2 regions of the Photobacterium sp. 1_MG-2023 genome follow, and region 2 is predicted to be linked to the other one. Evidence: riboswitches for the same ligand, from Rfam matches in the RefSeq annotation. Region 2 holds a riboswitch; the other holds the start of a gene.

Region 1 (16,622 bases), on a different contig from region 2:
GCATCATGAGCTTGAGATAAGCTGCTTTGTCTTTGTGCACAGACGTCAGCGACAACCGTGTCAGCAACGCGCAGACCATATCGCGGATCTGAGGAGTGCTGGCTGCCTGTTCACTCAGGAACTGCAACACCCGGTCTTTGGCCTGACGACCTGTATTAACACGGGATAAAACAGACAGGAAATAGGGTCGGAGCGCCAGAATCATGGCTTCATTTCCTGCGGCATAGTCCGGCAGCAGCGCACTGACAAAGTCTTCCACCAGCGGCGACGGATGCTGGCTCAAATGCAGTAAATAATGCTGCCCGTCCGCAGCCTCAAAATAACGCTCGAGCAGGCCACGGCCAAACAACTGAACCTCTGTCTCGACGCTGTCGCACACCGCGATAATCTGTTCTGCCGGCCAGTCTTCCCGCTGCATCTGCTGTTCACAAAACGTAAAACCGAACGCTTGTGTATCCGCCCAGGCGCTTTCCAGAACTGGCAGTAACCCGTCGGGATGTGTTCGGAGCGCATCCGGATCGCGCTCAAAATAGGCCTGCGCCAGCGCCCTGAGCCCAGCCGTCGGACTCGACAGCAGGCGGAACCATTGGTCGCCGGACAGCGCACGGGCAGCCCCCGCTTCTAAATAGATGACGGCTTCAGACTGAACCAGCTCTGATCTCGCGGTTGCCAGCAACCAGAGTGCATCCTGATGATTTTGCTGAAGTGCCCGGTCAAACTGCTGTCGGAGAAATTCAGCCAGCTGCTGCTGGAGCCTCTGATCGAGTTTTCGGCGGTGCAGCAATTGCAGCACCTGTTCGAACAGATGTTCCCGTTGATTGGGACGCGATTGTATCGACACCGTCAGGACGGCCAGAATCGCTTCCTGCGCTGGCGGGGCGCTTTGCGTGAGTAATGCCAGTAATGTATCCAGCCGTGACGCCAAATCATCCGGGGTCAGTTTCTTGAGCAATACAATGCTGAACGCACGGATCTCTTCCGATGCCGCACTGTGAATGATGTCCAGAATATCAGGCCTGATGTCGCTGTAGCGGATCGGCATCACGTCCAGACATTTGCAACCCAGCCAGAGTTTTGCCGGACAACCGGACCGGAGCAAGGGCTCAATCTGTGCCAAGGTCAATCGTGCAAACGCACTGCCGCAAGTCTGTTGCAACCAGGCAAACACATCGGGTAAATGTTGGTGCTGACTCAGATCGGTGGCGATAAAACAGGACAGGCAATCATCCAGCAGGCGATTCTGATCGAGATAAGCCAATGCGGATCGGGCCGATTCACTGCTGAGCCAGTGATGGAATGGCGCACTGTTCACGCAGAGCAAAGATGCCAGCAATGGCGTGTCACTGCGCAAGTCGCGCTTCAGGCTCAGCTGCGCAAGCGCAAACTCATTCACCGCAGCCACATCGCTGCTCAGCAGTGTGAATAGCTCTTCACTCGTCAGCGGCTCACGCGCCACATCCACCGCCAGCCATTCCAGCGCAAACTGCTGCGCTGCGAAATACGGTTTGAGGGCCAGCGCAATCAGTGTGGCTCTGGGCAACGACTGACAAGCTTCGTGACTGTCAGACAAGGCACGGATCGCAAAATCTGAAACCGCCTCGCAGCGGCTATGCGTGGCAATGTTGACCAAAGATGACGGTGCCTGATCCCACAAATGCGGGAAAGCTTCGCCCCGTCCTGCAAACGAAACATCCGGGCATTCACGCCAGATCCCACGTGCATTTTTCTGATAACGGGGATCCTGCGTCCGGATGATGGCATTCAGAATCGGTGACTTCGCAACCGGCAAACCGTGTTCGGTATCGCAGTAACCCAGCAGCAGCGATTCAGCCATCACGGTATAATACGCGCTGCCCATAGCGCCCAGTTGCCTGAGTGTCCGCCAGCACCGGGTCATCAGGTAGTGGCGTGTTTTCTGAGAATAAGCCAACCGGGCTTTCTCAGATGCCAGTTCCTCCTGAACATGCATCCGGCCCGCTTCCGGGGTGTAATGATACTGCCAGTCCCGAATGAAAAACGCCTTTCTGTTTTCCACCCGAAGATTCAACACCGCGTAGAAATCAGCATCCAGCCGAAATTCACTCATTTTCAGCAGATAGCGCATCCCTTTGAATGCACCGGGACACAGTGGAATATCCGGCAGCAGCGCCAGCAGAGCCTGTCGCAGAGCCGGATCAAATAAAGCCTGCAGATACGCTTGTTTCAGCAAATCATTGATCGGCTGCTCGGCAGCCGCAGACCGCGACAATGCGCAAAAAGCGCGGACCTCCTCACGGAGCAAATCCGGCTCAAGCCGTTCGCTCTGCCCCGTGATGGCCAGATAACTCTGTTCTCGCGCTTCAGGTTCCGTCAGGCTGAGGATCACTTCCAGCGCCAGCCCGGCCAGTACCGGATGACTGTGCCGCAGATAAGGCCGGATCATGGCGATATTCTGGGATGAGCCAATTCGGCCCAGCGTCCATAAAAGACTGTAATCGTGGCGCCACACATCATGGCCCAGATAACCGGCAACCATGAATGCCATATCCGGATCTTTCTCCGGCGGCAGACGCCAGATTTGCCGGGCCCTGTGCGCCGGATTTTTCTCCAGCATAATCCGTCGCCCCAGATTCACTGGCCTGTGCTCAGTCGCACGGGCTGTCCGATCCGGCACCACATTCCCCTGATTCACTTTCGCAACCACCACAGAATCAAACACTTTTTCGGCCCGTGCCAAATCAACAGGTTCCTGTGTTTTCTGGGTTTCTTTCAGGATAGCGCCACGGTAATAGCGACGAACCACCACGGTGTATCTGGCGGCCTGATCACGCTGCAACTCAAACAAGGCGACTTCATCATGCTGTTCTGAAGTCGCATCCTGCGCGCGTAACTGTGTTTTTCTGACGAGTTTCATGTTCCGTCTCAAGACTACCTGCAACTCGTTGACTTTATCACAGCCCTAAACACTTACTTGGCTGTATCACACCGACTTCACGAGAACATCACAGTTTTGTCACCGCCAGCCATACCAACTGCATCGGCTGTTCCTGTAACAACACCAGAAAACAAAAAGCCCCTGAATCATCAGAGGCTTCTTCGCAAATACAATCAGTCGATTGTCTGGATCAGAACGGGATATCGTCGTCAAAATCCATTGGCGGCTCATTGTACTGCGGCTGAGACTGCTGAGGTGCAGACTGCTGCTGAGGCACGTAGTTTTGCTGCTGTTTCGGTTGCTGCTGTTGTGGTTGCTGTGGTTGTCCCCAGCCACCCTGCTGCTGCTGACCGCCCATTGGCGCGCCCTGGCCGCCGCCCTGACGACCACCCAGCATTTGCATCACACCGTTGAAGCCCTGAACAACCACTTCGGTCGTAAAGCGATCCTGACCGTTTTGATCCTGCCACTTACGGGTTTGCAGCTGACCTTCAATGTAAACCTGAGACCCTTTACGCAGGTACTCACCAGCCACTTCAGCCAGCTTGCCGAACAGCGCCACACGGTGCCATTCTGTCTTTTCACGCTGTTCGCCGGTGGCTTTATCACGCCAGCTGTCAGAAGTCGCGATGGTGATATTTGCGACTGCACCGCCGTTCGGCATATAACGGATTTCAGGATCTTGTCCTAAGTTACCCACCAGGATCACTTTATTTACGCCACGACTGGCCATAGTTCACTCCAGGTTTTCGCTGTTGAGGCTGCCAATCCTGACACCCTTCTCTGATTCAAAGTTTATACTTAATCGCCAAGTTTAACATGGCGCGCCCCCACAGGCATAGGGTAACATCACGCTTCCCACCGCCTGACCGGTCGCACAAAAGACGATCAAAGCACTGTGTTTTTATACAGTCAAGTCTTTTAAGGCCCTCAGGGCTATGCAATAATGCAAATCTATTTATTCAAGCGCTGATAACTGCAATTATGGATAAGATCGAAGTCAGGGGTGCGCGCACCCACAATCTCAAAAATATTAACCTGACGATCCCCCGGGATAAGCTCATCGTGATCACCGGCCTGTCGGGTTCGGGCAAATCATCTCTGGCATTCGATACCCTGTATGCCGAAGGTCAGCGCCGCTATGTTGAATCTCTGTCGGCTTATGCCCGCCAGTTTCTGTCTCTGATGGAAAAACCGGATGTCGACCACATTGAAGGTCTGTCTCCGGCGATCTCCATCGAGCAGAAATCAACCTCGCACAACCCGCGCTCGACCGTGGGGACCATCACAGAAATCTACGACTACCTTCGTTTGCTCTTTGCCCGTGTCGGGGAGCCGCGCTGTCCGACACACGATGTCCCACTCGCGGCACAGACGATCAGCCAGATGGTCGACAAAGTGCTGACCCTAGCGGAAGGCAGTAAGCTGATGCTGCTCGCACCGATCGTTAAAGAACGGAAAGGCGAGCACCTGAAAACCCTAGCCAACCTGGCGGCACAGGGCTATATCCGTGCCCGGATCGATGGTGAAGTCTGCGATCTGTCCGATCCACCAACGCTGGAATTACACAAAAAACACACCATTGAAGTTGTGGTGGATCGATTTAAAGTCCGGGATGATCTGCAGCAGCGTCTGGCCGAGTCTTTCGAAACAGCGCTGGAGCTGTCCGGCGGTACTGTCGTTGTCAGCCCGATGGATGAAGGCGACATGGAGGAGCTGATTTTCTCAGCCAACTTTGCCTGTCCTCACTGCGGCTACAGTATGCGTGAACTGGAACCGCGCCTGTTCTCGTTCAATAACCCGGCCGGTGCCTGCGGGACCTGCGATGGCCTCGGTGTTCAGCAATACTTTGATCCTTCCCGTGTCGTCCAGAATGATGAGCTCAGCCTGTCTGGCGGTGCCATTCGCGGCTGGGACAAACGCAATTACTACTATTTTCAGATGCTGAGTTCACTGGCTGAACATTACGGTTTTGATGTCGAAGCTCCGTTTGGCGATCTCTCCCTGAAAATCCAGAAAGTCCTGTTGCAAGGTTCAGGCACCACGAATATTGAGTTCAAGTACATCAATGATCGCGGCGATGTCACGGTCCGGCGTCATCCGTTTGAGGGGATCCTCAACAATATGGAACGCCGTTATCGTGAAACAGAATCCAATGCGGTTCGGGAAGATCTGGCCAAGTATATTTCTACCAAGCCGTGTGCCAGTTGTCAGGGTTCCCGTCTGCGCGAAGAAGCACGCCATGTCTTTATCGACAGCACCAACCTGCCAGTGGTCAGTGAGATGAGCATCAGTCAGGCGCTTCATTTCTTTACTGAGCTGAAGCTGGAAGGCCAGCGCGCGCAGATTGCAGATAAGATCCTCAAAGAAATCAACGACCGTCTGACCTTCCTGGTCAACGTCGGTCTGAATTACCTCAACCTGTCGCGCAGTGCAGAAACGCTCTCCGGTGGTGAAGCACAGCGGATCCGTCTGGCCAGCCAGATTGGCGCCGGTCTCGTCGGGGTCATGTATGTGCTGGATGAGCCTTCCATTGGCCTTCACCAGCGCGATAATGAACGCCTGCTCAATACCCTGACCCGGCTTCGGGATCTGGGCAATACCGTGCTGGTTGTCGAGCACGACGAAGATGCGATTCGCAGCGCTGATTACATCATCGATATCGGCCCGGGTGCCGGCGTGCACGGCGGACAGGTGATTGCCGAAGGATCGCTCGACGATATTCTCCGATCACCGGATTCGCTGACAGGCCACTATCTGAGCGGCAAAATGCAGATTGAAGTCCCGGCAGAACGGATCGCCATGGATCCGAAGAAAGTCGTTCATCTGAAAGGAGCCAGTGGCAACAACCTGAAACAAGTGGATGTGTCGATCCCTGTGGGTCTGCTGACCTGCGTCACCGGGGTGTCCGGATCCGGTAAATCCACACTGATCAACGATACCTTCTTCAAAATTGCCCATCATGCACTAAACGGCGCCACCACCGGCCAGCCTGCGCCATATGATGACATTCAGGGCCTGGATCATTTCGACAAAGTCATTGATATCGACCAGAGCCCAATTGGCCGGACACCACGTTCAAACCCGGCCACGTATACCGGTATTTTCACCCCAATCCGCGAACTCTTCTCCGGCACACAGGAATCCCGCTCCCGGGGTTATAAACCGGGCCGGTTCAGCTTTAATGTCAAAGGCGGCCGCTGCGAAGCCTGTCAGGGCGATGGGGTAATTAAAGTGGAAATGCACTTCCTGCCGGACGTGTATGTGCCTTGTGACAGCTGTAAAGGGAAGCGCTACAACCGCGAGACTCTGGAAGTGAAATACAAAGGCAAAAGCATCGATGAAGTGCTGGACATGACCGTTGAGGACGCCCGGACATTCTTTGATCCTGTGCCCGCAATCGCAAGAAAACTGCAAACCCTGATGGATGTCGGCTTATCCTATATCCGACTGGGTCAGGCGGCGACGACGTTGTCCGGCGGTGAAGCCCAGCGGGTGAAACTGGCGCGGGAACTGTCCAAGCGTGATACCGGCAAAACGCTGTATATCCTGGATGAACCAACCACAGGGTTGCACTTCCACGATATCCAGCAGCTTCTCAGCGTACTGCACCGACTGCGGGATCACGGCAATACCATCGTCGTGATCGAGCATAATCTGGATGTCATCAAAACGGCAGACTGGATCATTGATCTGGGGCCGGAAGGTGGCAGTGGCGGCGGTGAAATTATCGCGACCGGTACACCAGAGCAAGTTGCTGAAGTCGCGGGATCGCATACCGCCCGTTTCCTCAAACCACTGCTGCCCGCGTTGTCCGCGGCACAGCAGGCATAATAATAACCTTGTTGGTCAGGCTGTGCGCTCAGCCTGACTGAACTGTTGATTAGCCGAGGGATCGGACAACGTGACTGTTATTCTTTTACGGGGCACCCGACTGGCCGCTGCAACGATAAGCAAGCCGCTGACTCGGCCTTTCTTGCTGACGCTGACATTTCTGTTTTTGCTGAACATGCATTATTTTCAGCACAATCAGGGCGGTTCAGGGCTGATGTTGCCGTTCAATGTCAGCAGCTGGATCCCGTTCAGCTTCGCAATTGCTATCGGCCTGCTGGAAGTCAGCCGACAAAAAATACTGCGTTATTCCCGGCTGACGCTGGTTTTCTTTCTGTGCTGTGTGATGCTCACGCTGCCCGTTTTCTATCCCGAAGCCTCCCCCGCAGGGGCCGCGAACCGGCTCTTCGCACTCTGGGCAGGATGGCTGTTTTTTGTTGCCCTGCAGCAGTTTGCTTTCAGCCAGAAACAACGTCAGCAGATTCTGTGGCTGATTCTGAAAGCCGTCTGGCTGCAGACGGCGCTGGCCTGGTACATGTTCATCTGGATCAGCCCGGAAAACGGAATTGGCTACGATACGGTGGTCAATCGGCCTTACGGTATTTTTCAGCAGCCCAATGTGATGGCCAGCTTTCTGGCAACCGGTCTGGTGCTTTCAGCCTATCTGATGGCACGCCAGCCAATGATTCAGGGGCGCTGGGCCTTTCCGCATCTGGGGTTACTCTTCACGCCCGTGGCCGTGATCCCCATGCTCGTCGTCCTGAGCTCACGCACCGGCTGGATCGCCGCCGTGATTGGCACATTACTCATTCTGCCCTATCTCCTGCAATTTGCCGCCCGTGTGCAGTGGCGCCTGTGGCTGCTGATGGTCGCTTTAGGACTCAGTCTGGCCTGGAACCTGACCGATATGCTGTCCTGGGCCCCGCAACCGGGCAGGGTCTCGCTGGAAAGTGCGCGCGCCATCATCTACCCGCAAGTGACAGAAATGTTCCAGCATGCACCAATGCGGGGCGTGGGTTACGGTAATTTTGAAGCTGCTTATATGCTGCAAACCGCTCAATGGCATCAGGCCGATCCGTCTCAGCCCTATGGGTTACCTGGCTTGGATCATCCCCATAATGAGCTGCTGTTCTGGGCCAGTGAAGGCGGTATTCTTCCCCTGCTGGGGCTTCTGCTTGCTGCCACTGCGGTTCTGGCAAAGATCCGGCGAGCGCCGGCGAACACTCAGCTGGCACTGGTCGCACTGATTTTCCCAATCACTTTGCATACTCAGCTTGAATACCCGTTTTATCACTCACTGGCCCACTGGGTCATTTTCATTGTCCTGCTGTACTGGATTGATGCACTGAGTGCCAAATATTTCAAACAGTCGCTGCGGTTTCACAAACCCTTTCGATTCAGTGCCATCCTGTTGCCCGCAGGTGTCAGTGCCTTCATGCTGACAACCCTGTACTCAGGGGCCATGCTCACCCGTTTCGAAACAACCGTTCCGCCGGATCAGACGGCTTTAGAAAAAGTGAATAATACCTGGAGCTGGCAACACAGGTATGAATGGGATCTGTACCAGAGCCAGCTGAAAAACGGGATTGCACAGAATCATCCAGAGCAGATCCAAAGCTTTATTCGCTGGGCAGCTCAAAAAGCACAGGAGATTCCCAGACCCATCCTGTATCAGTTTCTGATCATTGCCCATCAGGCGTTAGGGCAAGCCAGCATGGCAGCGCATGTCAGAGAAGAAGCCATGTTCCTGTTCCCCGGACAGGATTTCAGTGATGCTGCCCTGCCCGTCCTGAAAGTGCCCACCTTACCGGCGGCTGAGCCCGATTTGGCAGCGGTAGCGCAGCCAGAATAAACCGGAAACAAAAACGGCTGCCAAGGCAGCCGTTGTTTGACAGGCAAGCTGTTACTGCTTTGGCTGCAACACGTCTTCCAGTGCTTTCAGACACAGCGCAATATTTTCGAGACGGGCACCATAGCCCATCAGTCCAATACGCCACGCCTTACCGGCAAGCGCTCCCAAACCCGCGCCAATTTCAAGGTTGTATTTTTCCAGCAGTGTCTGACGAACCAAACCATCATCGACGCCCTCCGGAATATAGATCGCGTTCAACTGGGGTAAGCGACTCGCTTCATCCACCACAAACCGAATGCCCATGGCTTCCAGCCCTGCCTTCAGCGCCTGATGCATGTCGGCATGACGCTGCCACGCATTTTCCAGACCTTCATTTTGCAAGCGAACTAGCGCTTCGTGAAGTGCATACAAACTGTTAACCGGTGCGGTATGGTGATAGCTGCGTTTACCTTCACCACTCCAGTACGCCAGCACCAGGCTTTGATCCAGAAACCAACTCTGAATCGGCGTTTTGCGTTGCTGGATTTTTTCAATCGCACGTGGTGAGAAGGTCAGCGGCGACAGACCCGGCACACAGGACAAACATTTCTGGCTGCCGGAATACACAGCATCCAATTGCCATTCGTCAACTTTCAGCGGCACACCGCCCAGTGACGTCACTGCATCCACAATTGTCAGGCAACCGTGCGCACGCGCCAGCCTGGACAAGGTTTCAGCATCACTGAGTGCGCCGGTTGAGGTTTCCGCATGCACAAATGCCAGAATTTTCGCATCCGGATGCGCTTTCAGTGCCGCCTCAACCGCAGCAGGGTCAACCGGTTTACCCCAGTCTGTATCCACCAGCACCGCTTCACCACCGCAACGCACAACATTTTCGCGCATCCGCTCGCCAAAAACGCCATTTCGGCAAACAATAACTTTATCACCCGGCTCAACCAGGTTGACGAAACAGGCTTCCATTCCGGCGCTGCCCGGTGCCGAAACGGCAATCGTAAACGGGTTGGTGGTTTGAAATGCGTACTGAAGTAATTGTTTCAGCTCGTCCATCATCCCGACAAACAATGGGTCAAGATGGCCCAACGTCGGACGGCTGAGCGCCTGTAAGACCTGAGGATAAATATCCGACGGGCCGGGTCCCATCAGGGTGCGTTGTGGCGGGTAAAAACTCTGAACTGTCATGAGGTTTCTCCATCAAAATGCGCAGTAATCCTTTTTTATCAACGCATTCAAAGTTATTGGCAACGATAGTGTTTTGGCGCTATCCCCAAGGAGCATACCAGAATGCATCCGGACAGAAACCGAGCGTAGAAATTTATGCAAAGTCTGTAACAATCCCGACACAGAAAAATGCATTCAGGCATTGACAAAGCCCCCCGGCTCCTATTCAATAAGGGCAATTTTTGTTCACCCTGAAATCTCTTTTTCAGGTGAAAACGGAAGAGGCGCGTTATCCAGGTATCTATGCGGCGGGGCCCCACCCCAAAGCACCATAGAGAGGGGGAGCAACGCCGAGATACGGTAAGACAGGGGGCTTGCCGTATCGGCTTTGAAGGTTGAATCCTTCTGGCTGTCACCTGCAGCATCAAGCACAGGTGGAGAGCTTCTGGTCGCAGCTGTCTTTTCATGTCTCGCCGATAGGCTCTTCTGACATCAAGTCGGAAAGATTCCCCAAATTTTGCCCCATGTTTACGCTTTGTTAAGTGGGAGATCACATTGAGCCCTGTAATTTCTTCTTCAGCGTTGAACGCTGAAATCACTGTCGCAAAATTTGGCGGCACGAGTGTGGCTGATTTCATTGCAATGAGCCGTAGTGCCAAGATTGTCATTCAAAATCCAACAACCAAGCTGGTTTTGATCAGTGCCTGTTCCGGTGTGACCAATATTCTGGTCGAATTAGCCAACGGCGTTGCCGATGCTGAACACCGCACTAGCCTGATGGAGCGCCTGCGCGCCATTCACCAGAGCGTCTTGGCGGATTTACAGCAACCTGAAACCATTGAAAGCGCCGTCCACGCGCTGCTGGATCAGGTCGCAGCACTGGCGGATAAGGCTGCTGAGCATAAATCAGCAGAGCTGACCGATCAGCTGGTTGCGAATGGCGAACTGCTGTCGACCTATCTGTTTACACAAATTCTGTGCGAAATGGGTGCGGATGCCGTCCGTTACGATATTCGTGAAGTTCTGCGGACGGACAGCCGGTTTGGCAAAGCCAGCCCGGAACCCGAGATGATTCGCCAGTTGAGTGAAGAAAACCTGTTACCGCTGCTGCACAATCAAATTGTGGTCTCACAAGGCTTTATCGGCAGTGATGAGCTGGGCCGGACAACCACGCTGGGCCGTGGCGGCAGTGACTACAGTGCCGCACTGATGGCTGAAGCCATTGATGCAGGTACGCTGGAGATCTGGACTGATGTCCCGGGCATGTACACGACTGACCCGCGTATCGCGCCCAAAGCCACGCCAATCAAAGAAATCAGCTTCAGCGAAGCCTCTGAAATGGCAAACTTTGGTGCCAAGATTCTGCATCCATCGACGCTGATCCCAGCCGTTCGTCGCCAGATCCCCGTTTTTGTCGGCTCATCGAAAGCCCCGGAACAAGGTGGCACCTGGATCCGTAAAACAGTGAGTGATGCGCCCCTGTTTCGTGCGCTGGCACTGCGCAACAACCAGACCCTGATTACCCTGACCAGCCTGAACATGTTCCATGCCTACGGCTTTCTGGCTGAGGTCTTTCGGATTCTGGCGGAACACAAAGTATCGGTTGATCTGATTTCGACTTCTGAAGTCAGCGTGTCTCTGACCATGGATCAGACTGACACAGGCGGCGGCGCGCCAACGCTGCCTCCGGGAGCACATGCAGCGCTCAGCGAGCTGTGCCGTGTTGAGATAGAACAGGAGCTGTGCCTGATCTCTCTGATCGGAAACCGCATGAGTCAGACCGCAGGTTCAGTCAGCAAGGTGTTCAATACACTGGAAGAATATAAGCTGCGGATGATTTGCTACGGCGCCAGCCCACATAACCTGTGTTTCCTGGTCAAAACTGAGCACGCGCTACCGATTGCCCAGAATCTGCATCGCAAGATCTTTGAGTAATTCTCAGCACCACTGCGATCGAAAAAGGGCGCTTTCAGCGCCCTTTCTGATTTCCTAAACTGCCGCAAAACTTCCGATTCAAGAAGCCTTACCAACACAGTTTAAAGATTTGGCCCCAGCCATTTCTCGGCTTCCGTCTCATCCCAGCCTTTGCGCGCCGCATAACTCAGCATCTGATCGCGCTGAATCTGCGCCACGGCAAAATAGCGGGATTCCGGATGAGAGAAATACCAGCCTGAAACAGCCGCCCCGGGCCACATCGCAAAGCTTTCAGTCAGCTTCATTCCCGTATTGGTTTCTGCATCCAGCAGTGTCCAGATCTCGCCCTTTTCCGTATGCTCAGGACAAGCCGGATACCCCGGTGCCGGACGAATCCCCTGATACTTTTCACGGATCAGATCGTCATTGGCCAGGTTTTCATCCGGTGCATAGCCCCAAATTTCCTTACGAACCTGCTCGTGCATGCATTCCGCAAAGGCTTCAGCCAGACGATCAGCCACCGCCTGAATCATGATGGCATTGTAATCATCGCCCTTTGCCTTGAACTGCTCGGCAATCTCATACTCACCAATTCCGCCGGTTACGGCAAAGGCACCAATCCAGTCGGCTTTACCGCTGTCCTTCGGCGCAATGTAATCGGACAGACAGTAATTCGGCCCTTTGGTTTTTTCGGTTTGCTGACGCAGACCACGCAGTGTCGTGAACACTTCTGTCCGGGTTTCATCGGTATACACTTCAACGTCATCGCCAATATTGTTGGCGGGAAACAGACCGCATACCCCATTCGCCTTGATGCTGCCAGTTGCCTCAATCTCGTCCAGAAGCTGATTGGCATCATCAAATAAGCGCTGTGCTTCCTGACCCACCACCTCATGGCGCAGAATCGTCGGATACTTGCCACTCAGCGACCAGGTCATGAAGAATGGCGTCCAATCGATATAACGGCGCAGGGTTGCGATATCAAAATCTTTGAAAACATGGATGCCCGGTTTTTTTGGCACTGGGGGCGCGTACGCCTGCCAGTCGATAGCTACTTTATTTTCACGGGCCGCTTCCAGACTCACGGGCGCGCTGCGCGGACGCTTACGGGCATGCTGCTCACGAACCACCTCGTATTCCTGATCCAGACGTTCAACGAAGGCCGGTCGCTGCCTCTCGGACAAGAGTGCCGAACAGACCCCGACAGCACGCGAGGCATTTGAAACATAAACAACAGGGGCATGGTAGTTTTGCTCAATTTTGACGGCGGTATGGGCCTTGGAGGTTGTGGCCCCGCCAATCAGCAGAGGCAGATCAAAACCCTGCCGCTCCATTTCTTTGGCAACATGCACCATTTCATCCAGTGAAGGCGTGATCAGCCCGGAGAGGCCGATAATATCGACCTTCTCTTCTCTGGCCACTTTCAGGATTTTGTCGCACGGAACCATGACGCCGAGGTCAATGATTTCGAAGTTATTACATTGCAGAACGACACCGACAATATTCTTCCCGATATCATGAACATCCCCTTTCACCGTCGCGAGCAGGATCTTTCCGTTACTGCTGCCAGATTGCTTCTCGGCATTGATATAAGGTTCCAGGTAAGCCACTGCCTGTTTCATCACGCGGGCAGATTTCACCACCTGTGGCAGGAACATTTTCCCTTCACCGAAGAGGTCACCCACCACATTCATCCCCGCCATCAGCGGACCTTCAATCACTTCCAGCGGTTTGCTGGCGTTCTGGCGGGCTTCTTCCGTATCTTCGACAATGAACTCAGTGATCCCTTTCACCAATGCATGTGCCAGACGCTTCTCGACGGGCCAGCTTCGCCATTCTGCGGCAGTTTTATCTTCAACGGCTTCGCCGGTGCCCCGGTATTTTTCAGCCAGATCCAGCAGGCGCTCGGTCGAATCATCTCGTCGATTGAGCACCACATCTTCCACAGCCACCCGGAGCTCTTCCGGCAAATCATCGTAAATCGCCAGCTGACCGGCGTTCACGATGCCCATATCCATCCCATTCTTAAAGCAGTGATACAGGAACACAGCATGAATGGCTTCACGAACCGGCTCGTTTCCACGGAATGAGAACGACACGTTCGACACGCCCCCGGAGACCATGGCATGCGGCAACGTCCGCTTGATGTCACCAACCGCTTCAATAAAGTCCACCGCGTAGTTGTTGTGCTCCTCAATTCCGGTCGCGACTGCAAAGATATTCGGGTCAAAGATAATATCTTCCGGCGGGAAGCCGACCTCATCAACCAGGACGCGATAGGCTTTGGTACAGATCTCTATCTTCCGCTCCCGGGTATCTGCCTGGCCCACTTCATCGAAAGCCATCACAATCACCGCCGCACCATAACGACGGATCAGTTTGGCCTGCTCAACAAACTTCTCTTTGCCTTCTTTGAGTGAGATTGAGTTGACGATCGGTTTGCCCTGCACGCACTTCAGGCCGGCTTCCAGAATTTCCCACTTCGAGGAGTCGATCATGATCGGAACACGGGAAATCTCTGGCTCAGAGGCACACAAATTCAGAAAGCGCACCATGGCTGCTTCCGCATCCAGCATGCCCTCATCCATATTGATGTCGATGATCTGCGCACCGGCTTCAACCTGCTGACGGGCAACTTCCAGTGCTTCGTCGTACAATTCCTCTTTAATCAGACGACGAAAACGAGCCGAACCTGTCACATTAGTCCGCTCACCCACGTTCACAAACAAGGTGTCTTTTTCTATCGTCAGTGGTTCCAGACCAGATAAGCGGCAAGCCACAGTCAGTTCAGGAATTTGCCGGGGTTTGACGTTTGCAGTCACCCGCGCCATTTCACGGATATGCTCCGGCGTTGTGCCACAGCAGCCACCGACCAGATTCAGAAAACCCGATTCAGCCCACTCCCGGATATGCTCAGCCATCTCCGCGGCTTCAAGATCGTATTCACCAAACGCATTCGGCAGGCCTGCGTTGGGGTGCGCTGAAACGACACACTCAGAGATCCGGGACAGCTCCTCCACATACTGACGCAATTCATCCGGCCCCAATGCACAGTTCAGGCCAAAGGAGATCGGCTTCACGTGCCGCAGGGAGTTATAAAAGGCTTCCGTTGTCTGACCAGACAGTGTCCGGCCAGATGCATCAGTGATCGTACCGGAAATCATCACTGGCAAGGTTTGCCCAAGCTCTTCGAAGACAGTATCCACGGCAAATGCGCAGGCTTTGGCATTCAGGGTATCGAAAATTGTCTCGATCAGGATGAGGTCCGAACCACCCCGGATCAGGGCTCGGGTAGATTCGGCGTAAGCAGTCACTAACTGATCAAAGGTGACATTGCGGAAGCTGGGATCATTGACGTCTGGCGAAATAGAACAGGTCCGGTTGGTCGGACCAAGCACACCCGCCACAAAACGAGGTTTATCCGGTGTTTTTGCCGTCCACTCATCCGCAACCTGACGCGCCAGTCTGGCCGCTTCGAAATTAATCTCGGCACTCAGACATTCCATATCATAGTCGGCCATCGCAATGGTGGTGGCATTGAAAGTATTGGTTTCCAGGATATCGGCGCCTGCTTCCAGATAGGCTGCATGAATGTCCCGAATCAGTTGCGGTTGCGTCAGCACCAGCAGGTCATTATTGCCTTTCAGATCGGAATGCCAATCTGAAAAACGTTCCCCGCGATAATCCTCTTCTTCCAGCTTATAGCTCTGGATCATGGTGCCCATGCCACCATCGATGATCAGGATCTGTTCTTTCAACCGCTGTTGTATTCTATCCGTTCCCTTCGACACTGCTTACTTCCTTACACTTAAACTTATCAGCTGTTCACATCCTATCACAGCCTGATTGGAAATCTAGACGTCTATACATCGTTTGCGAAAACTAATTCTTCAAGGATAAGCTCAAAGTTTTTATGGCTATCCCGGGCTTGAGCATTTATATTTTGTCACAATTTTTGCTTTACACTATTTCAACAGATGAGGACCAAGGATGTCGGTATACAGTACCCTCTGTTTTCTCGCCGCAGCTGCGATGGTTATTGCCTTTATTAACCACAAAATAGGCAAGATGCAAACCACAATTGCCATCACTGCAGGTGCCATTGTTTTATCACTCGGGATTGTGATCGCAGGCCACAATGGCTGGTTTCATCTGGAAGAAATTGCTGCTGAACAACTGGGACAAATCGACTTCGAGAGCTTTCTGCTGAAAGGGATCCTTGGCTTTCTGCTGTTTGCCGGGGGATTGGGGATCAAACTGCCGCATCTTGAAGATCAGAAATGGGAAATTGCAATTCTGGCCTTGGGAGCCACCCTCTTTTCGACGTTCTTTATCGGGGGCGCGCTATGGTGGATTTGTCAGACGCTGGGCATCCAGTTTGACCTGATCTACTGTCTGCTGTTTGGGGCACTGATTTCACCAACGGACCCGATCGCCGTCCTAGCGATTGTGAAAAAGTTACACGCCCCCCGCCGTATTTCAACCCAGATTGAGGGCGAGTCACTGTTCAATGATGGCTTCGGTCTGGTCATTTTTGTCACACTCTTCACCATTGCGTTTGGTGATGAAGCGCCAACCATTCTGGGCGTCGGTCATCTGTTCCTGCAGGAAGCCATCGGTGGCATTACTTACGGTTTCGTACTGGGTCTGCTGTTCCACTATTTGATTAGTTCCACCGATGATCACTCCATGGAACTGCTGCTGACACTGGGCATCCCAACGGCAGGATATGCGTTTGCAGATATTATTCATGTCTCTGGGCCACTTGCGATGGTGGTGTCTGGCATTATGATCGGGAACTGGACCCGCTATATTGGTTTCTCCAAAGAAAGTGAAGACCACCTGGATCACTTCTGGGAGCTTGTTGACGAGTTCCTCAACGGTGTCCTGTTCCTGCTGATCGGAATGAGTATGCTGTCGTTCAGTTTTCACGAAGAGGACTGGACGCTGATG
Region 2 (16,622 bases):
GACTGGCCCGGACATGGGCTGTCGGCGCATCGCGATCCGGATAATTATTATTACTTCATGGATTACGTCGACACGCTGGCTCAGGTGATGCAGGCCATTTCCGGAGAGCCCGTGATGCTCATGGGGCATTCATTAGGTGCGCTGGTGGCTGCAGCTTATGCCGGTGCTTATCCGGAAGCTGTGGCCGGCCTGATCCTCATCGAAGGACTGGTTCCGCTGTATGAAAATGCAGCTTTGGCTGCGGATCGGTTGCGCAGCGGGATCGACAGCCGGATGAAACGAAGGCAACGACAGAAGCCCGCGCTTAAGATGGACTCATTTCAGGCCGCATTGTCAGTACGTTGTCGTGTCAACGGACTGACTTCGGAACAATTGTTGCCCTTGGTGCAGCGCGCGATTTATCAGGATGGTGAAGGTTGGTCCTGGCGTCATGATGACAAGTTACGCTGTGACTCATTAATCCGGCTGACTGAAGCGCAGTCGAAAGCACTGGTCGCCAGCATCGAATGCCCGGTGCTTTCCATTGTTGGCGACAGGGGATTTGCTTACTTGAGAGCGCCGGAGTCAGGCTTGTCCTGGTTTGCCTGCGCAGATCAGATTGTCGTGCCGGGCGGGCATCATTGCCATCTGGAAAGTCCCCAAAAGGTTTGTGATCAGATTTTGCTGCTGACTTCAAAGTTCAAACAGCTGGTCTAATCAGCTGTGTTAATTCAATGTTAATTGTGCTGTAATGCTTACTTAGAACAAGTGTTTGAATATTCCGCTACAGCAATTTTATGGCGTTTGAAGCCCAAAAAAATAAAAGGAGAGTGCATGGTGGATAAGGTTTGGCTTAACCGCTATCCGGAAGATGTACCGGCTGAAATCAACCCAGATAGTTACTCATCTCTGGTTGACCTTTTCGAACAGTCCATTCAGAAATATTCTGATCAGACCGCATTTATCAATATGGGTCAGGTGATGACTTTCAGGAAACTGGAGGAACGAAGCCGGGCTTTTGCTGCTTATCTGCAAAATGATCTGAAGCTGAAGAAGGGTGATCGGGTGGCAGTCATGATGCCAAACCTGCTTCAATACCCAATTGCACTGTTCGGTATTCTCCGCGCAGGTTGTGTGGTCGTGAACGTCAACCCGCTCTACACGCCACGGGAACTGGAGCATCAGTTGAATGACTCTGGCGCGAAAACCATCGTGATCGTGTCTAACTTTGCACATACACTGGAAAAAATTGTTGGAAACACGGCAGTTCAGCATGTGATTCTGACCAGCCTGGGCGATCAGCTGTCCCGTCCAAAAGGCACGCTGGTGAATTTTGTGGTGAAGTACATCAAAAAGATGGTGCCGAAATACCACCTGCCGCACGCCACGTCACTGAACCATGCGCTGAAAAAAGGTCGTCGCATGCAGTATGTGAAACCTTTGATTGAGGCTGAAGATACCGCATTTTTGCAGTACACCGGAGGAACGACGGGTGTTGCGAAGGGTGCGATTTTGACCCACAGAAACATGATTGCGAACGTACTGCAGGCGAAAGCTGCTTATGGTCCGATCTTGTTTGAAGGCCGTGAATTTGTGGTCACTGCTTTGCCGCTGTATCACGTTTTCGCACTGACTGTGAACTGCCTGCTGTTTATCGAAATGGGCGGACAGAATTTGCTGATCACCAATCCGCGTGATATTCCGACCTTTGTCAAAGAGCTGAAGCGTTATCCGTTTACGGCGCTGACCGGCGTAAATACGCTGTTTAATGCGCTGCTGAACAATGAAGATTTTCACGAACTGGACTTCAGCAAACTGCGTTTGTCAGTGGGTGGCGGAATGGCGGTTCAGCGCTCTGTGGCGGAAAAATGGCTGGCGACAACCAAGAACTATTTGCTGGAAGGCTATGGCCTGACTGAATGTTCGCCCCTGGTTGCGGCGTATCCGCATGACCTGACGGCTTACAATGGCTCAATCGGTTTACCGGTTTCTTCAACCGAGATTCGGATTGTCGATGATGAGGGCCAGGTCCTGGCGATGGACCAGACCGGTGAACTACAGGTGCGCGGACCTCAGGTGATGAAAGGATACTGGCAACGTCCTGAAGCGACCCGGGATGTGCTGACCGAAGACGGCTGGCTGTCGACTGGTGATGTGGTGCGTTTTGATGAAGACGGTTTCCTGCATATTGTCGATCGGAAAAAAGACATGATTCTGGTCTCTGGCTTCAACGTCTACCCGAATGAAATTGAAGACGTCGTCGCGCTGCACGGTAAGGTGCTGGAAGTGGCGGCAATTGGTCAGCCCCATGAAGCCTCGGGTGAAGTGGTCAAAATCTGTGTGGTCAAACGTGATCCAAGCCTGACGAAAGATGAACTGCTGGCCCATTGCCGACAATACCTCACCGGTTATAAAGTACCGCGATTGGTTGAATTCCGTGATGAGTTGCCGAAAACCAACGTCGGTAAGATCTTGCGTCGTGCTTTGCGTGAAGAGTCGGATCAGCAGGCTCAGAAAGAGACCGCACAAGCATAATCTCGTAAAATACGATACACTGAAGCAAGTTTGTGCCGGCAGATTCGCCGGCACTTTAATTTTCATGCCACGTAATACCAATCGCAGTCAATCACTGGTCATCCTAGCTTGTTAAAATGTTCGATATCTGCGTTAGATTTTTTGATTGTAGAATAACTACTTATCTAAACAAATCTGCTTTGTTCTCAAACATTTTTCCTGCGCTATTTTTGATCACTGACTTACTTTAATTGGTATAAATTGAACAGGCTGATTTGGTCTGATGTAAAGGTGCGTTTTGAACTTTGAAATCATAACAACAAATGACAGACTCGCAGAAGTATGTCAGCTGGCCAGTCAGTACCCGGCAGTGATGCTGGATACCGAATTTGTCCGGACAAGAACCTTATTTGCTCAGCTTGGTCTGATTCAGCTGTATGACGGGGAGCGGTTATCTTTAATCGATCCGTTGGCACTCTCAGACATGTCTCCGCTTTGGGATTTGCTTCAAAACCCGGACGTGATCAAGGTGCTTCACGCGTGCGGTGAAGATCTGGAAGTCTTTCAGTCCGCGGCGGGCTGTATGCCAACGCCCATGGTTGACACACAGATCATGGCGGCTTTCCTGGGGCATGGTCTCTCAACCGGCTTTGGCGCACTGGTTCACGAATACTTAGGCATTGAGCTTGAGAAAGGTGAGGCGAGAACCAATTGGCTGGCGCGTCCGTTAACGGCAAAGCAGCTGGATTATGCGGCGGCGGATGTGTTTTATCTGCTCCCGCTGTATGACAAATTACTGGCTGGTGTGGAAGCGAACGGTTGGATGGATGCGTTGCAGCAGGAATGTCATACTTTGCTGGTGAAGCGTAGTCGGGTGATTGATGATACACAGGTGTATCTGGACATCAAAAATGCCTGGCAGCTTTCCCCGAAGCAACTGGCGATTTTACAAAAGCTCGCGGCATGGCGTTTGAAGGAAGCCAGAAAACGCGATTTGGCCCTGAACTTTGTTTTCAAAGAGCTCAACCTTTGGAAAGTGGCAAGGTTTGAAATGACCTCGAAAGCTGCGATGGCGCAGGAAGGCTTTGACGAGCGTGAAATTCAGCGTCATGGCAACCGTTTGATTGCACTTGTCCGGGAAGTTGAGCAGATGAGTGAGCTGGATTATCCCGCACGTCTGACCCGGCTGGTTGACTATCCTGGCTATAAACAAATGGTGAAGCGCATTAAGGATGAAGTGAATGCTGTGTCGGCACAAACCGGTCTGGCGCCTGAATTCCTGGCTTCCAAAAAGCAAATACACCAGTTTCTGAGCTGGGCCTGGAAAAAAGGCTGCCCTGAAGATGCATTGCCTGAAATGCTGTCTACCTGGCGGCACGCACTCTTTGCGCACCGCATTTTACCTTTGATTCAACAATAAAATGCACCTCAGCATTCAAAAAAAATCCCCGGCCAGATGTGCCGGGGATTTTTTATTTCTCATCAGGTAAGGTCACATTCAATTCCAGAACCGACAAATCTTCTTCTTTCTGGTCAAGATGTACCGTGACGTGTTCAGGGGACACGTCTACATACCTTCGGATGACATCCAGGATATCCTGCTTGAGTTGCGGCAGGTAACTTGGGTCTCCCATAGAGCCTGAGCGACGTTCAGCAACAATGATCTGCAGCCTTTCTTTCGCCACACTCGCGGTCGACTGTTTTTTGGGGCGGAAGAACTCTAGCAAAGCCATATGTCATTAGCCTCCAAATATTCGTTTCAGGAAGCCTTTCTTCTCTTCCTCAATGAATCTGAACGGGCGTTCTTCACCCAGCAAACGTGCGACCGTATCCTCATAGGCTTGGCCTGCATCTGATTCTGAATCAAATATCACGGGCTCACCTTTGTTCGACGCATTCAGAACAGACTGGCTTTCCGGAATGACACCCAGCAGAGGAATGTGCAGAATCTCTTCAACATCGGCCACACTCAGCATGTCACCCAGAGTTACGCGAGATGGGTTATACCGGGTCAGCAGCAAATGTTGCTTCACCGAAGATTCGCTGTTCTCTGCTCGGCGCGATTTGGAATCCAGGATGCCCAGGATGCGGTCTGAGTCACGAACGGAAGCAACTTCCGGGTTGGTGGTGACAATGGCTTCATCTGCAAAATACAGGGCCATCAGTGCGCCTGTCTCAATCCCAGCCGGCGAGTCACAGATGATGAAATCGAAACCCATTTCATCCATTTCATTCAGAACTTTTTCAACGCCTTCTTTGCTCAGTGCGTCTTTATCCCGGGTTTGGGAAGCAGGAAGCACGAACAGGTTTTCTACGCGTTTATCTTTAATCAGTGCCTGATTCAGTTTGGCTTCACCGTTAATGACATTGACGAAATCAAAGACAACCCGGCGTTCACAGCCCATGATCAGATCCAGGTTTCGCAAGCCAATATCAAAGTCGATGACGGCGGTCTTCTTGCCTTTTAGTGCGAGGCCAGACGCAATGGCCGCACTGGAAGTCGTTTTTCCAACGCCACCTTTACCTGAGGTCACCACGATAATTCGTGCCATCTGTTTATTCCTTTTCAAAGTTATACAGCCAGATGCTCTATATTTAAATTGTTGTCTGTCAGTGAGATAACGACACTCTTTCCCCAAAAGGTGTCCTGAATTTTATCGCTCAACCAGTAATTTCCGGCGATGGATATCAATTCCGACTGTAAATTATGGCAGAAAATCTGAGCATGGTTTTCTCCGCTCGCGCCAGCAATCGCTCTGCCTCGCAGGCATCCATAAATATGAATGCATCCATCTGCAATGATTTCAGCACCGGCACTGACATGATTCAATACGACGAGATCGCAATTTTTAGCATAAATCTGCTGTCCTGAGCGAACGGGTGCACGAACGACTTTTGTCGGTTGCATGACAGGGCTGGTCGCCTTGGCCTGCTTTGCCGCGTTCATGATGGCAAAGCCAGCTGATTTTGCCTGTGATTGCAGGTGCGACGGCTTACAACCACTGATCCCAACCGGGATCATGCCCGCATCCTGAATCCCTTGACGAAGCTGTTCAAAATCCAGCTCCTCATGACTTGACTGACTCACATCAATCACCAGCGGAGCATGGGCAAAGAATGCGGGTGCCTGCTCGACTTTGTCTTTCAGGAAGGTGATTGCCTGATCCAAACCGCCGTCTGCCAAATGTAATGATGAGAGCGTATAGCTGCTCCCTTTCAGTTCTGCCGTTTTTGTCATGGCTTAATTCTTCTGCGCGGAGAATTTCGCGCTCAGGTACGTTATCACATAGGTTATAGCATGTTATATTCCCCGGCAGGTCTCAGCAAGTTCTCCATGTCAGAGTTCTGCATAAAGATTAAATGATGAGCATGAGAGGGCAGAGAAAAGCCCCCAAGGCCTCTGCAAAGGAATGTTTTCCTTTTCTCGTGGTCAGATAGTGGTGAAAGGTAACCTGCAGGTTGGTTTATGTTGTGTTCAATTTATAAAAGCCCAAAAAAAGAAAATACCTACTTATATATCAAGACAAAAGATGATTTCTCCGAGGTTCCGGAAGCCTTACTGAGCACATTTGGCAAGCCTCAGTTCGTGATGGTCCTGAAACTGGTTGAAGGGAGAAAACTGGCGCTGGCGGACATCAATAAGGTCAGAGAATCACTGACATCGCAGGGTTATTATCTGCAATTACCGCCACCAGTGACTAATCTTTTGGATGAATATAAAGCAAATAAATCACGGAATAATACCTGATGGTGAAAGGATGGATATGCGTAAGCAATGGCTCGTAGGTCTGGTGGCCTTAGGAATTGGCATTTCATCGCCGATGGCGTCGGCAGATGAAGGTTTTGATGACTATATTATTGGTTTGAAACAGGAAGCACGCTCGAAAGGGATTGATGACTCAATTCTGGAGGAGGCGTTTGCCGGTGTTCAGTTCATTGAGCGTGCTGTCACAGCGGATAAAAATCAGCCAGAGAAAAAGCTGACTCTGGATGAATATTTACCCAAAGCTGTGCCGCAATGGAAAATCGATCAGGCAAATCGATATTACCGCCAACACAAACAAGCGCTGGAGCGTATCGGACGTCAGTATGGTGTACAGCCACGCTTCATTGTTGCACTGTGGGGGGTTGAAAGTAATTTCGGTAAACTGACCGGTTCTTACAATGTGATCGAAGCACTCAGTACGCTGGCTTATGAAGGCCGGCGGGAAGCTTTTTTTCGTGATCAGGTCATGGCTGCGCTGACGATTCTTCAGCAAGGTCACATCCATGCGGCAGAAATGAAAGGTTCCTGGGCTGGTGCGATGGGGCAACCGCAGTTTATGCCAACGTCCTATCTGACTTTTGCCGTCGATGGAAATGGTGATGGGAAAGCGGACATCTGGAAAAGTGAGCCTGATGTTTTTGCGTCAGCCGCGAATTATCTGAGCAAGTCAGGCTGGAATGACACTTATACCTGGGGCCGTCAAGTCACGATTCCAGACAGCTTGAGTGACAGTCTGAAAGGGGTCGAGTTGCAGAAAGGAAAAACCTTATCTGAATGGCAGGCGTTAGGTGTACGTCGTCTGAATGGTGCGGCTTTACCGAAAGTAGATATTCAGGCGTGGCTGGTTCAGCCTGATGATAACCATGGGCGGGCTTATCTTGTGTATGGGAATTACCAGACACTTCTGAAATGGAACCGCTCACATTACTTTGCGCTGGCGGTCAGCACACTTGCAGACAGTATTCGTTAAGCAAATCCTGAAGCGTGGCTGGTATACACAAAGTGCATTCAGGATGAAATGAAAAAGCCCGGCAATGTTTGCCGGGCTTTTCTATTGAATCAGCACGATTAAATTTTGAAATCGTCCAGAGATTTACCTTCGTCCAGTGCTTTTTTCAGTGCACTTGGCGTACGGCCTTGGCCAGTCCAGGTTTTCTCTTCACCGTTTTCGTCGATGAACTTGTATTTTGGCGGACGAGCAGCACGCTTGGTTTTTGTTTTACCAATGTTTGCCATCAGCTCTTCCGGGTCAATACCATCAGCCATCAGCATGTCACGGTATTGCTTCAGTTTCTCTTCACGCTCTTTTTCTTTTGCGACTTCTTCAGCTTCTACTTCTTCACGTTCAGCAACAACGGTCTGAAGTTTTTCCAGTGCTTCTTTCAGTTGCTCCAGTGAATATTCGCGGGCAAGAGCACGAAGACTACGTAGATTTAATAGCGCTTTCATTGCATCAGACATTTCAAGATTCCTGTAGATGTTATACTAATAATTAGCGGTAAACTTTATAACAGCAATAGTAATACTTTTTAAAGCCATCTGCCAAATGAAATCTCTAAAACAGGAAAATAAATTGCGTGTTTTTTATACGTGTCTGCTTAATAATCTTCAGAAAAAGGGAAGGGCTCACTTTTTCGCTTGTAATTAATTTGAGACATCTCTAATTCTCTGAACCAATTAAATGCTCATCAGTTCATATTCTTTGCCTGTATTATCAGATGTAAATGTAAGTAAATTCAAACGAGTGGTCAGTCGTGATTCAGCTCACTTGGTTAAAGTTGTGCTTTCATGGTTGCAAATTAGATAACAAAACGTAGAATACGCGATTCCTTGACTAAGGGTAGAGGTGCATTGTCTATTAGTAACTGACGGGAGGTGATCCCAATGAGCGTCAGTGAAAGGAGCCAGTGCCGAAGTGAGGCTGAACCGTCAATTCGCCTTGCTGGGGTTGTCATCGAACAGGGACAACACTGCCATAGTAACTTACAATTAACTATGGAGCGCTACTGTGGGGTCTGGAGAAGCAATTTGCTTCCTTCCTATGTCGCTTCCCAACACGGTGGAAACTGTGTTCAGCAGTAGATCTCCAACCTGAATCGGTTGTAGTAGAGATCATGAACCTTATCGATTTTTCCCAATCTTCAATTTCATTATTGCCGCCTTTAGTGGCATTAAGCCTGGCGATTTTGACCCGGCGGGTCCTGCTTTCATTAGGTGTTGGTATCCTGATGGGAACATTATTACTCACGGACTTGAGTGCTGGTCATTCTATTACCTATCTCAGTCATAAGGTGAAAGGCCTTTTTATTGAGGATGGCGGCCTGAACACCTGGAATATGAGCATTGTTGCCTTCTTGCTCTTATTAGGGATGACAACAGCACTCTTAACGCTGTCTGGCGGAACCCGGGCGTTTGCTCAGTGGGCACAAACGAAAATCAAGAGCAAGCGCGGCGCCAAACTACTGGCCGCATTTCTTGGGGTCTTTATTTTCGTTGACGACTATTTTAACAGTCTTGCCGTCGGCTCTATTTCACGCCCGGTGACGGATCGTTTTTATGTTTCCCGTTCGAAGCTGGCCTATATTCTCGATTCTACTGCAGCCCCCATGTGTGTTCTGATGCCTGCTTCCAGTTGGGGGGCATATATCATTACAGTTGTTGGCGGTATTCTGGTTTCACATGGTGTGACTGAATATTCTGCGCTGAGTGCATTTATTCAGCTTGCACCAATGAACTTTTATGCGGTATTCGCACTGCTCATGGTTTTTGTTGTGGCCTGGTTCCAATTGGATGTTGGCTTGATGAAAAAGCATGAAGTGCATGCCAGCCATGCACGCGGATTTGACAGCGATGAAATACATGCCGAAGCAAAAGATCTGAATGATGAGCTGGAAATCGAAGAAAGTGAGAATGGGAAAGTCGGCGATCTGATTATTCCGATTCTGGTTCTGGTTGCAGCCACCTTATTCTTTATGATTTATACCGGCAGCCAGAGTTTAACCGCTGACGGAAAACCTTTTTCTGTTCTTGGTGCATTTGAATCAACCAATGTGGGTGCGTCACTTTGTTATGGTGGCCTGCTGGGATTGTTGTCTGCGCTGGTTGCTGTTGGTCGTCAGAAAATGCCGGCCAAACAAGTGCTGCATGCACTGTGGATTGGTGCAAAATCTATGTTCGGTGCCATTTTGATTCTGTTCTTTGCCTGGACAATTGGCAGTGTGATCAGTGATATGGCAACCGGGCAATTCCTGTCAACCCTGGTCCAGGGCAATATTGATCCGGTTTGGTTGCCTGTGATTTTATTTTTGCTGTCTGGCCTGATGGCTTTTTCAACCGGAACTTCCTGGGGCACATTTGGCATCATGTTGCCGATTGCAGGTGATTTGGCCGCGGCGACAGAAATTAGCTTAATGTTGCCGGTACTGGCAGCGGTTCTGGCCGGTTCTGTGTTTGGCGACCATTGTTCCCCGATTTCGGATACCACGATTCTGTCCTCGACTGGTGCTCGTTGTCATCATATGGACCATGTGTCGACCCAGCTCCCTTATGCGCTAGCTGTCGCGCTGGTCGCGTCGGTCGGTTACGTGGTTCTGGGAATGACAGACTCGCTGGCTGTGTCGTTTATGGCAGCGACTGTCACTTTCCTGCTGGTGTGTGTCGGTCTTGGCTGGCTGGCGAAGCAGCCGTTGAAAGGGACTCGCGAAGCCGTGCGGTAATTGTCCGGCACCGTGAAGAATTCAACCGGTTGAGTCGCTGCTCAGCCGGTTTTTTTTTGGGGTGGAAGTTTGTTTCCTGCACGAATTGTTACGGAATGCTCTGATCAGCTGTGATCTGCTTCCAATGCACATCCATCTTCGGTAGCATCAGCCGGTATTCAGAGTTGAGCGGATAGCCTGATGGCACAAATGTATTTTTATTACTCGGCCATGAATGCCGGGAAATCAACGACCCTGCTGCAGTCGTCGTTTAACTATCGTGAACGCGGGATGACACCTGTGATTTTTACCGCGGCAATTGATAACCGTTTTGGCACAGGAAAAGTCAGCTCCCGGATTGGCTTGTCTGAGGATGCAGAGCTGTACGGCACAGAGGATAACTTGTGGGAGAAACTGTCCCGGATGAATCAGGTGTCTCGTGTGGATTGTGTGCTGATCGACGAGTGCCAGTTTCTGACTAAAGCGCAGGTCCATCAATTGACCGAAGTGGTTGATAAACTGGATATTCCCGTGCTTTGCTATGGCTTACGCACAGACTTCCGGGGTGAGTTGTTTGAGGGAAGTCAGTATTTGCTGGCCTGGTCAGACAAATTGGTGGAACTGAAGACCGTGTGTCATTGTGGCCGGAAAGCCAATATGGTCATTCGGCATGATGCATCTGGTAAAGCCATTGCGGACGGCGCCCAGGTTGAAATTGGTGGCAATGACAGATATGTGTCTGTGTGCCGCAAGCATTATAAAGAAGCGATTGAGGAAGCAAATGAGACGGCCGCATCGCTCTGATCGGTTGTGTTGATTTGTCGTTAAAGGAAGCCAGAGAAAGGCTTCCTTTTTTAATGAACTTGTTTCACGGATGCGGGTTTCAAATCTGCCGAAGTTCAGAACACACTGACGGCTCAGGCCCCCGTGTGACGTTCCTGAAGTTTTGCAATCACATCCGACAGACTCAGCCCCTGGTCCTGAAGTAAGACAAGCAGGTGGTACATCAAATCGGCCGATTCCGAAATTAACTCCGCTTTGTCACCCGACGTTGCCGCAAGCGCGACTTCAACGCCTTCTTCACCCACCTTCTGCGAAATCCGCTTGGTGCCACGGGCATAGAGGCTGGCGGTATAGGAGGATTCGGGATCGGCGCCTTTACGGGCTGCCAGCACTTGCTCCAGTCGGTGAAGAAACACCAGATCAGGAACCGTGGCAGATTCACCGTCGCTGGTGGTGCCTTGATCGAAGCAGGTGGTCGTTCCCAGATGGCAAGTCGGCCCGACAGGTTCAGCACTGACCAGCAGGGTGTCCTGATCGCAGTCGAGCTGGATTTGTCTGAGCTGCAGCACATTGCCTGAAGATTCACCTTTGGTCCACAGGCGTTGTTTGCTGCGCGACCAGAACGTTACCTGACGGGTTTCCAGTGTTTGATTCAGCGCTTCATCATTCATATAGCCCAGCATCAGCACCTGGCCGCTACGGCTGTCCTGGACGACGGCAGGCACCAGACCATTCACCTTATCCCAATTAATTTCACTGCTCAGGTTCATAGTCGGATCTCCACCTGTTGTTGTTTGAGGTACTGCTTGAGTTCACCGATATTGATGACTTGCTTATGGAAGACGGATGCCGCCAGTGCGCCGTCGACGCGTGCAATCTTGAAGGCATCTGCAAAGTGCTCCATTTCACCGGCACCGCCAGATGCGATCAGCGGGACATGGCACAGATCGCGGACCCGATTCAGTTGAGTGAGATCATAGCCCTGGCGCACGCCATCCTGATTCATCATGTTCAGCACGATTTCACCAGCGCCAAGGCGCTGGACTTCCTGAATCCAGTTGGCTGTTTCCCACTGCGTGACCTGAGTTCGGGTTTCATCGCCGGTGAACTGATACACCTGATATTGACCGGTCTCGGCATCAAAGTAAGAATCGATGCCGACCACGATGCATTGCACACCAAACTTATCTGCCAGCCGGGTAATTAAATCCGGGTCTGCCAGCGCAGGGGAGTTAATGGAAATCTTATCGGCACCAAATTGCAGAATTTGCTGGGCATCTTCTGCAGATTTAATCCCGCCTGCCACACAGAAAGGTATGTCGATTACTTCTGCGACACGTTCGACCCAGCTTTTGTCCACCACACGGCCATCACTGGAAGCGGTAATATCATAAAACACTAATTCATCGGCCCCTTCTTCGGCATAGCGTTTTGCCAGTGGGACAATGTCTCCGATAATTTCATGGTTCCTGAATTGAACCCCTTTGACCACCTGGCCATCCCGAACATCCAGGCAGGGAATAATACGTTTTGCTAACATGTCAGGCTCCTTGTCATTCATTCCAGCAGGCAAAGGCCTGTTCTGCAGTAAACTTCCCGTCCAGCAGGGCGCGGCCAACAATCACGCCTGCAACGTCGGTCTCTTTCAGGGCGGCAATATCATCTAATGAGCCAATGCCACCAGAGGACTGGAACCGGATGTCCGGGTATTGTGCGCAAAGATCCCGGTACAGGGCGACGTTGGAACCCGCCAGCGTGCCGTCTCTGGAAATATCGGTACACAGTACATGTTTCAGGCCCACGGTTTGGAAATTGTCGATCAGTGCCTCAATGGTGACACCGGAATCTTCCTGCCAGCCGGAAACGGCAACTTTTCGCTGGCCGTCGGCATCAATATTGACATCCAGTGCCAGCACGATGTGCTCCGGGCCATATTTTTCCATCCAGCCTTTGACCATGTCCGGCGACTTGACGGCGGTTGAGCCGACGACCACACGTTGTGCGCCGGCATTCAGCAGGTCGGAGACATCCTGCTCGGTACGCACACCGCCGCCAATCTGAATCTTTGCCGGTGTACTGGCGAGCAGGGTGCGAATCAAATCCAGTTGTCTTGCTGAAGTGTCTTTGGCACCGGTCAGATCCACGAGGTGGAGCCAGTCGGCACCAGCTTGATGGTACAGTGCAAACTGCTCTGCAGGGTTCACTTGATATTCAGTGACCTGACCGTAATCCCCTTGAAAGAGACGGACAACCTGGCCTTCAATTAAATCGAGTGCGGGAATAATCATAAACAGTCCTTGTCATCCTACATTTCGAGAAAGTTTTTGATGAGCTGTGCGCCCGCTTTACCGGAACGTTCCGGGTGAAATTGCACGCCGTAATAATTGCCGCTCTGAACCGCGGCAGTAAAGGGCTTGCCGTAATCGCAATGGGCGATGGTACGTCCTTGTTCAGTGTTGAAGGCAGGCATGGCGTAGCTGTGTACAAAGTAAAAGTAAGTGCCTTCAGGAATGTCTTTGAACAGCGGGTGTTCCGGTTCCGGCGTAATGGTGTTCCAGCCCATGTGGGGAAGAGGCAATTCGCCGGTCTCCATTTTTACAACGGGTGCCGGACACAGACTCAGGCAGGGAACCTGTTTTGTCCCATTCAGGCCCTGTTCTTCGGAGTATTCGCCCAGCAACTGCATGCCGAGGCAAATGCCAAGCAGGGGTTGTTCGACCTGACTGACGAGGCGAATCAGATCGCGCTCAGTCAGATTTTTCATGGCTTCGCTGGCGGTGCCCACACCAGGCAGAAAAAGTTTGTCTGCCCCCAGCACAATCTCAGGATCACGGCTGACGGTCACGTCATAACCCAGTCGTTCAATGGCAAACCGGACCGAGGACACATTCGCGCAGCCGGTATCAATGATGACGACTTGTTGTGATGTTTGTGTCATTACAGGACCCCTTTACTGCTTGGCAGTTCATTCCCATCGACGCGAATGGCCTGACGCAGGGTGCGGCCAAAAGCTTTAAATAAACTTTCCACGATGTGGTGATCATTGTTACCGGCGGAAGACAGATGCAGGGTACAGGCCAGTGTGTCCGTAAGTGAACGGAAGAAGTGTGGCACCATTTCAGTGGACAGATCACCGACGTTCTCACGGCTGAAGCTTGCATCGAACTTCAGGTAAGGACGGCCCGACAGATCCAGCGCGCACTGTGCCAGACATTCATCCATCGGCAAGCTGAAACCAAAGCGGCCAATCCCGCGCTTATCGCCCAGTGCTTCTTTCAGCGCCTGTCCCAATGCCAGCGCGGTATCTTCAACGCTGTGGTGATCATCGATGTGTAAATCACCTTCGACAGTCAACTGGAGCTGGAACCCGCCGTGAGTGGCAATCTGATCCAGCATGTGGTCAAAAAAGCCCAGACCTGTCTGGATGACGTTACCACCGGACTGATCCAGATTGACCCGAACCCGGATATCGGTTTCCTTGGTTTTACGGACGACTTCAGCAATACGCGGCCGTGTGGTGAGGTCGGTGACAATCTGTGCCCAGCCCATGGTGTCACGATTGTACTGAATGCCACGAATCGCCATGTTGTCGGCCAGCTGCAAGTCTGTCTGACGATCGCCAATCACGGCGGAGGTTGCAAAGTCGACACGGCCCTGTTGCAGATAATCTTTCACCAGCCCCAGCTTGGGTTTGCGGCAGCTGCAATTGTCGTGGTCAAAATGCGGGCAGATCAGGACGTCGTCAAACCGCACACCCTGCGATTCAAAAATATCCATCATCATCTGATGGGGCGCATCAAAGTCAGCCTGCGGATAACTGTCTGTTCCCAGACCATCCTGATTGGTGACCATCACCAGCCGGTATCCGGCTTCCTGCAATTTCAGCAGGGCAGGAATGACCGCAGGCTCAAGGGCCAGCTTATCCAGCCGATCGACCTGAAAGTCCACTGGCGGTTCGACAATCAGCGTGCCGTCACGGTCGATAAAGAGTATTTTTTCCTTGCTCACAATAGGATCCTTCCAAATTACGAAATCTTGTCGATCTGGGCACGAATGAAGGCCAGCGTTTTTTCACACTCATCCCGGCTGCCGATACTGATGCGAATGCAGTTTTCAATCGGGGAACGGCGCAGAATAATGCCGCTGTCCCACAGGGCCTGGAATAAAGCGTCACCGTCCGGAAAACGCACCAGCAGGTAGTTGCCATAGCCATCATAAACCGTGACGCCTGGCAGCATGCTCAAGCCAGCCTGAAGGTAAGCGCGATTGGCGCTCAGATCCAGGACCTGGAATTTGGTTTTCGCCAGTCCGGCGGGAGACAGCGCCTGAATGGCAATATCTGCAACAGGCACGGGAACCGGATAAGGTGCAATCACTTTGAGCAGCAGCTCAATAACTGCCGGATTAGCCAGAGTGAAGCCACAGCGGAGTCCGGCCAGCGCGAATGCTTTGGATAGGGTACGCAGAATCACCAGATTGGAATATTCCGCCAGCAGATCGACGGTGGATGCTTCCGGACAGAAGTCAATATAGGCTTCATCCATCACCACGAGCGCTTTGTCCTGCGTAATATTCAGCAGCTCGATAATATCTTCACGACGGATCAGGTTGCCGGTCGGATTATTTGGGCTGCAGACGAAAACCAGCTTCACGCCGTCCAGATTGTCGCCAATTGCGGTCAGATCCAACTGCCAGTCCTGCGTCAACGGGACTGGCTTGACTCCGACATCAAAGGTTTCTGCGCTGATGCTGTACATGCCGTAGGTTGGCGGACAGTAAAGAATGCTGTCTTGTTTGGTCTCGCAGAATGTACGAATCAGCAGTTCAATGCCTTCATCGGCCCCCCGGGAGGTCAGCACCTGGGATGGATCCACTCCGGCATAATTCGCATAAGCTTCAATCAGGGCTGCGGGCTGGCAGGTACTGTAACGGTTCAGCCGATCGCACTGAATGTTATATTCATTGACGAAAGGAGACTCGTTGGCATTCAGCCAGATATCACCGCTGCCACCCAGACGGCGTGCCGACTGGTAGGGCGTCATGTCGCGAACGGTTTTACGAGCCAGTAGTTCAGGATTCATATTAAGCCTCTTTCATCGTCGATGGGCTGGTGGAAGACTGTTTGATTTTTTCGACCCGGATGCTGACCGCACGGCGGTGCGCATCCAGACCTTCTGCGGTTGCCATGGTTTCAACCGTTGGAGCCAGACCCAGCAAGCCGTCTGTACTCAGCTCCTGAACGGTCATACGCTTGGTGAAATCGGCCAGTCCCAGGCTGGAGTAAGTTTTGGTGTAGCCATAGGTTGGCAGCACATGGTTGGTACCGGACGCATAGTCACCGACCGATTCCGGCGACCAGTGGCCCAGGAAAATCGATCCGGCATTGTCCAGTAGGGAGACCAGTTCACGCGGGTTACGGGTTTGAACGATCAGGTGCTCCGGACCATAGTGATTTGAAATCGAGATGCACTGTGTGATGCTGTCTGCAATGATCATCAGGCTGGCGCCCAGTGCCTGCCGTGCAATATCTGCCCGGGACAGGCTTTGCAGCTGGCGGCCAATGGCATCTGCAACGCGGTCGGCCATGCTTGGATCCGGTGTGACCAGCACGACCTGCGAATCCGGGCCGTGTTCAGCCTGACTGAGCAGGTCAGCCGCGATGAAATCCGGATCTGCCGTACTGTCGGCAATCACCATCACTTCCGACGGACCGGCAGGCATGTCAATGGCGGCGCCATTGAAGTCGTTGCTGACCTGTCGTTTGGCTTCGGTCACAAACGCATTGCCCGGGCCAAAAATCTTATCGACTCTGGCAATACTTTCTGTGCCGAAAGCCATGGCTGCAACGGCCTGCGCGCCCCCGACGTTATACACATCGGTAATGC

What was found. Region 2 has a riboswitch for lysine ahead of Q4579_RS05765 (Na+/H+ antiporter NhaC family protein). Riboswitches for the same ligand answer to the same signal wherever they lie in the genome.
Region 1: linked by a shared signal. The riboswitch ahead of lysC (lysine-sensitive aspartokinase 3) and the one ahead of Q4579_RS05765 (Na+/H+ antiporter NhaC family protein) in region 2 are both predicted to bind lysine.

The regions. Positions count from the first base shown of each region.
Region 1 is NZ_JAUORR010000008.1:2,025-18,646, reverse strand. Features, by position in the region: gene Q4579_RS09090 (hypothetical protein) at 1-2,893, opposite strand, end outside; gene Q4579_RS09085 (single-stranded DNA-binding protein) at 3,105-3,647, opposite strand; gene uvrA (excinuclease ABC subunit UvrA) at 3,899-6,748, shown strand; gene Q4579_RS09075 (PglL family O-oligosaccharyltransferase) at 6,819-8,597, shown strand; gene Q4579_RS09070 (alanine--glyoxylate aminotransferase family protein) at 8,649-9,776, opposite strand; lysine riboswitch at 10,027-10,208, shown strand; gene lysC (lysine-sensitive aspartokinase 3) at 10,311-11,690, shown strand; gene metH (methionine synthase) at 11,792-15,460, opposite strand; gene Q4579_RS09055 (sodium:proton antiporter) at 15,660-16,622, shown strand, end outside.
Region 2 is NZ_JAUORR010000004.1:173,190-189,811, reverse strand. Features, by position in the region: gene Q4579_RS05810 (alpha/beta fold hydrolase) at 1-696, shown strand, start outside; gene fadD (long-chain-fatty-acid--CoA ligase FadD) at 817-2,514, shown strand; gene rnd (ribonuclease D) at 2,792-3,913, shown strand; gene minE (cell division topological specificity factor MinE) at 3,966-4,226, opposite strand; gene minD (septum site-determining protein MinD) at 4,233-5,045, opposite strand; gene minC (septum site-determining protein MinC) at 5,066-5,731, opposite strand; gene Q4579_RS05780 (YcgL domain-containing protein) at 5,960-6,241, shown strand; gene Q4579_RS05775 (lytic transglycosylase domain-containing protein) at 6,258-7,229, shown strand; gene Q4579_RS05770 (H-NS family nucleoid-associated regulatory protein) at 7,328-7,720, opposite strand; lysine riboswitch at 8,093-8,273, shown strand; gene Q4579_RS05765 (Na+/H+ antiporter NhaC family protein) at 8,374-9,975, shown strand; gene Q4579_RS05760 (thymidine kinase) at 10,156-10,758, shown strand; gene hisIE (bifunctional phosphoribosyl-AMP cyclohydrolase/phosphoribosyl-ATP diphosphatase HisIE) at 10,872-11,507, opposite strand; gene hisF (imidazole glycerol phosphate synthase subunit HisF) at 11,504-12,277, opposite strand; gene hisA (1-(5-phosphoribosyl)-5-[(5-phosphoribosylamino)methylideneamino]imidazole-4-carboxamide isomerase) at 12,291-13,025, opposite strand; gene hisH (imidazole glycerol phosphate synthase subunit HisH) at 13,043-13,675, opposite strand; gene hisB (bifunctional histidinol-phosphatase/imidazoleglycerol-phosphate dehydratase HisB) at 13,675-14,748, opposite strand; gene hisC (histidinol-phosphate transaminase) at 14,763-15,818, opposite strand; gene hisD (histidinol dehydrogenase) at 15,820-16,622, opposite strand, start outside.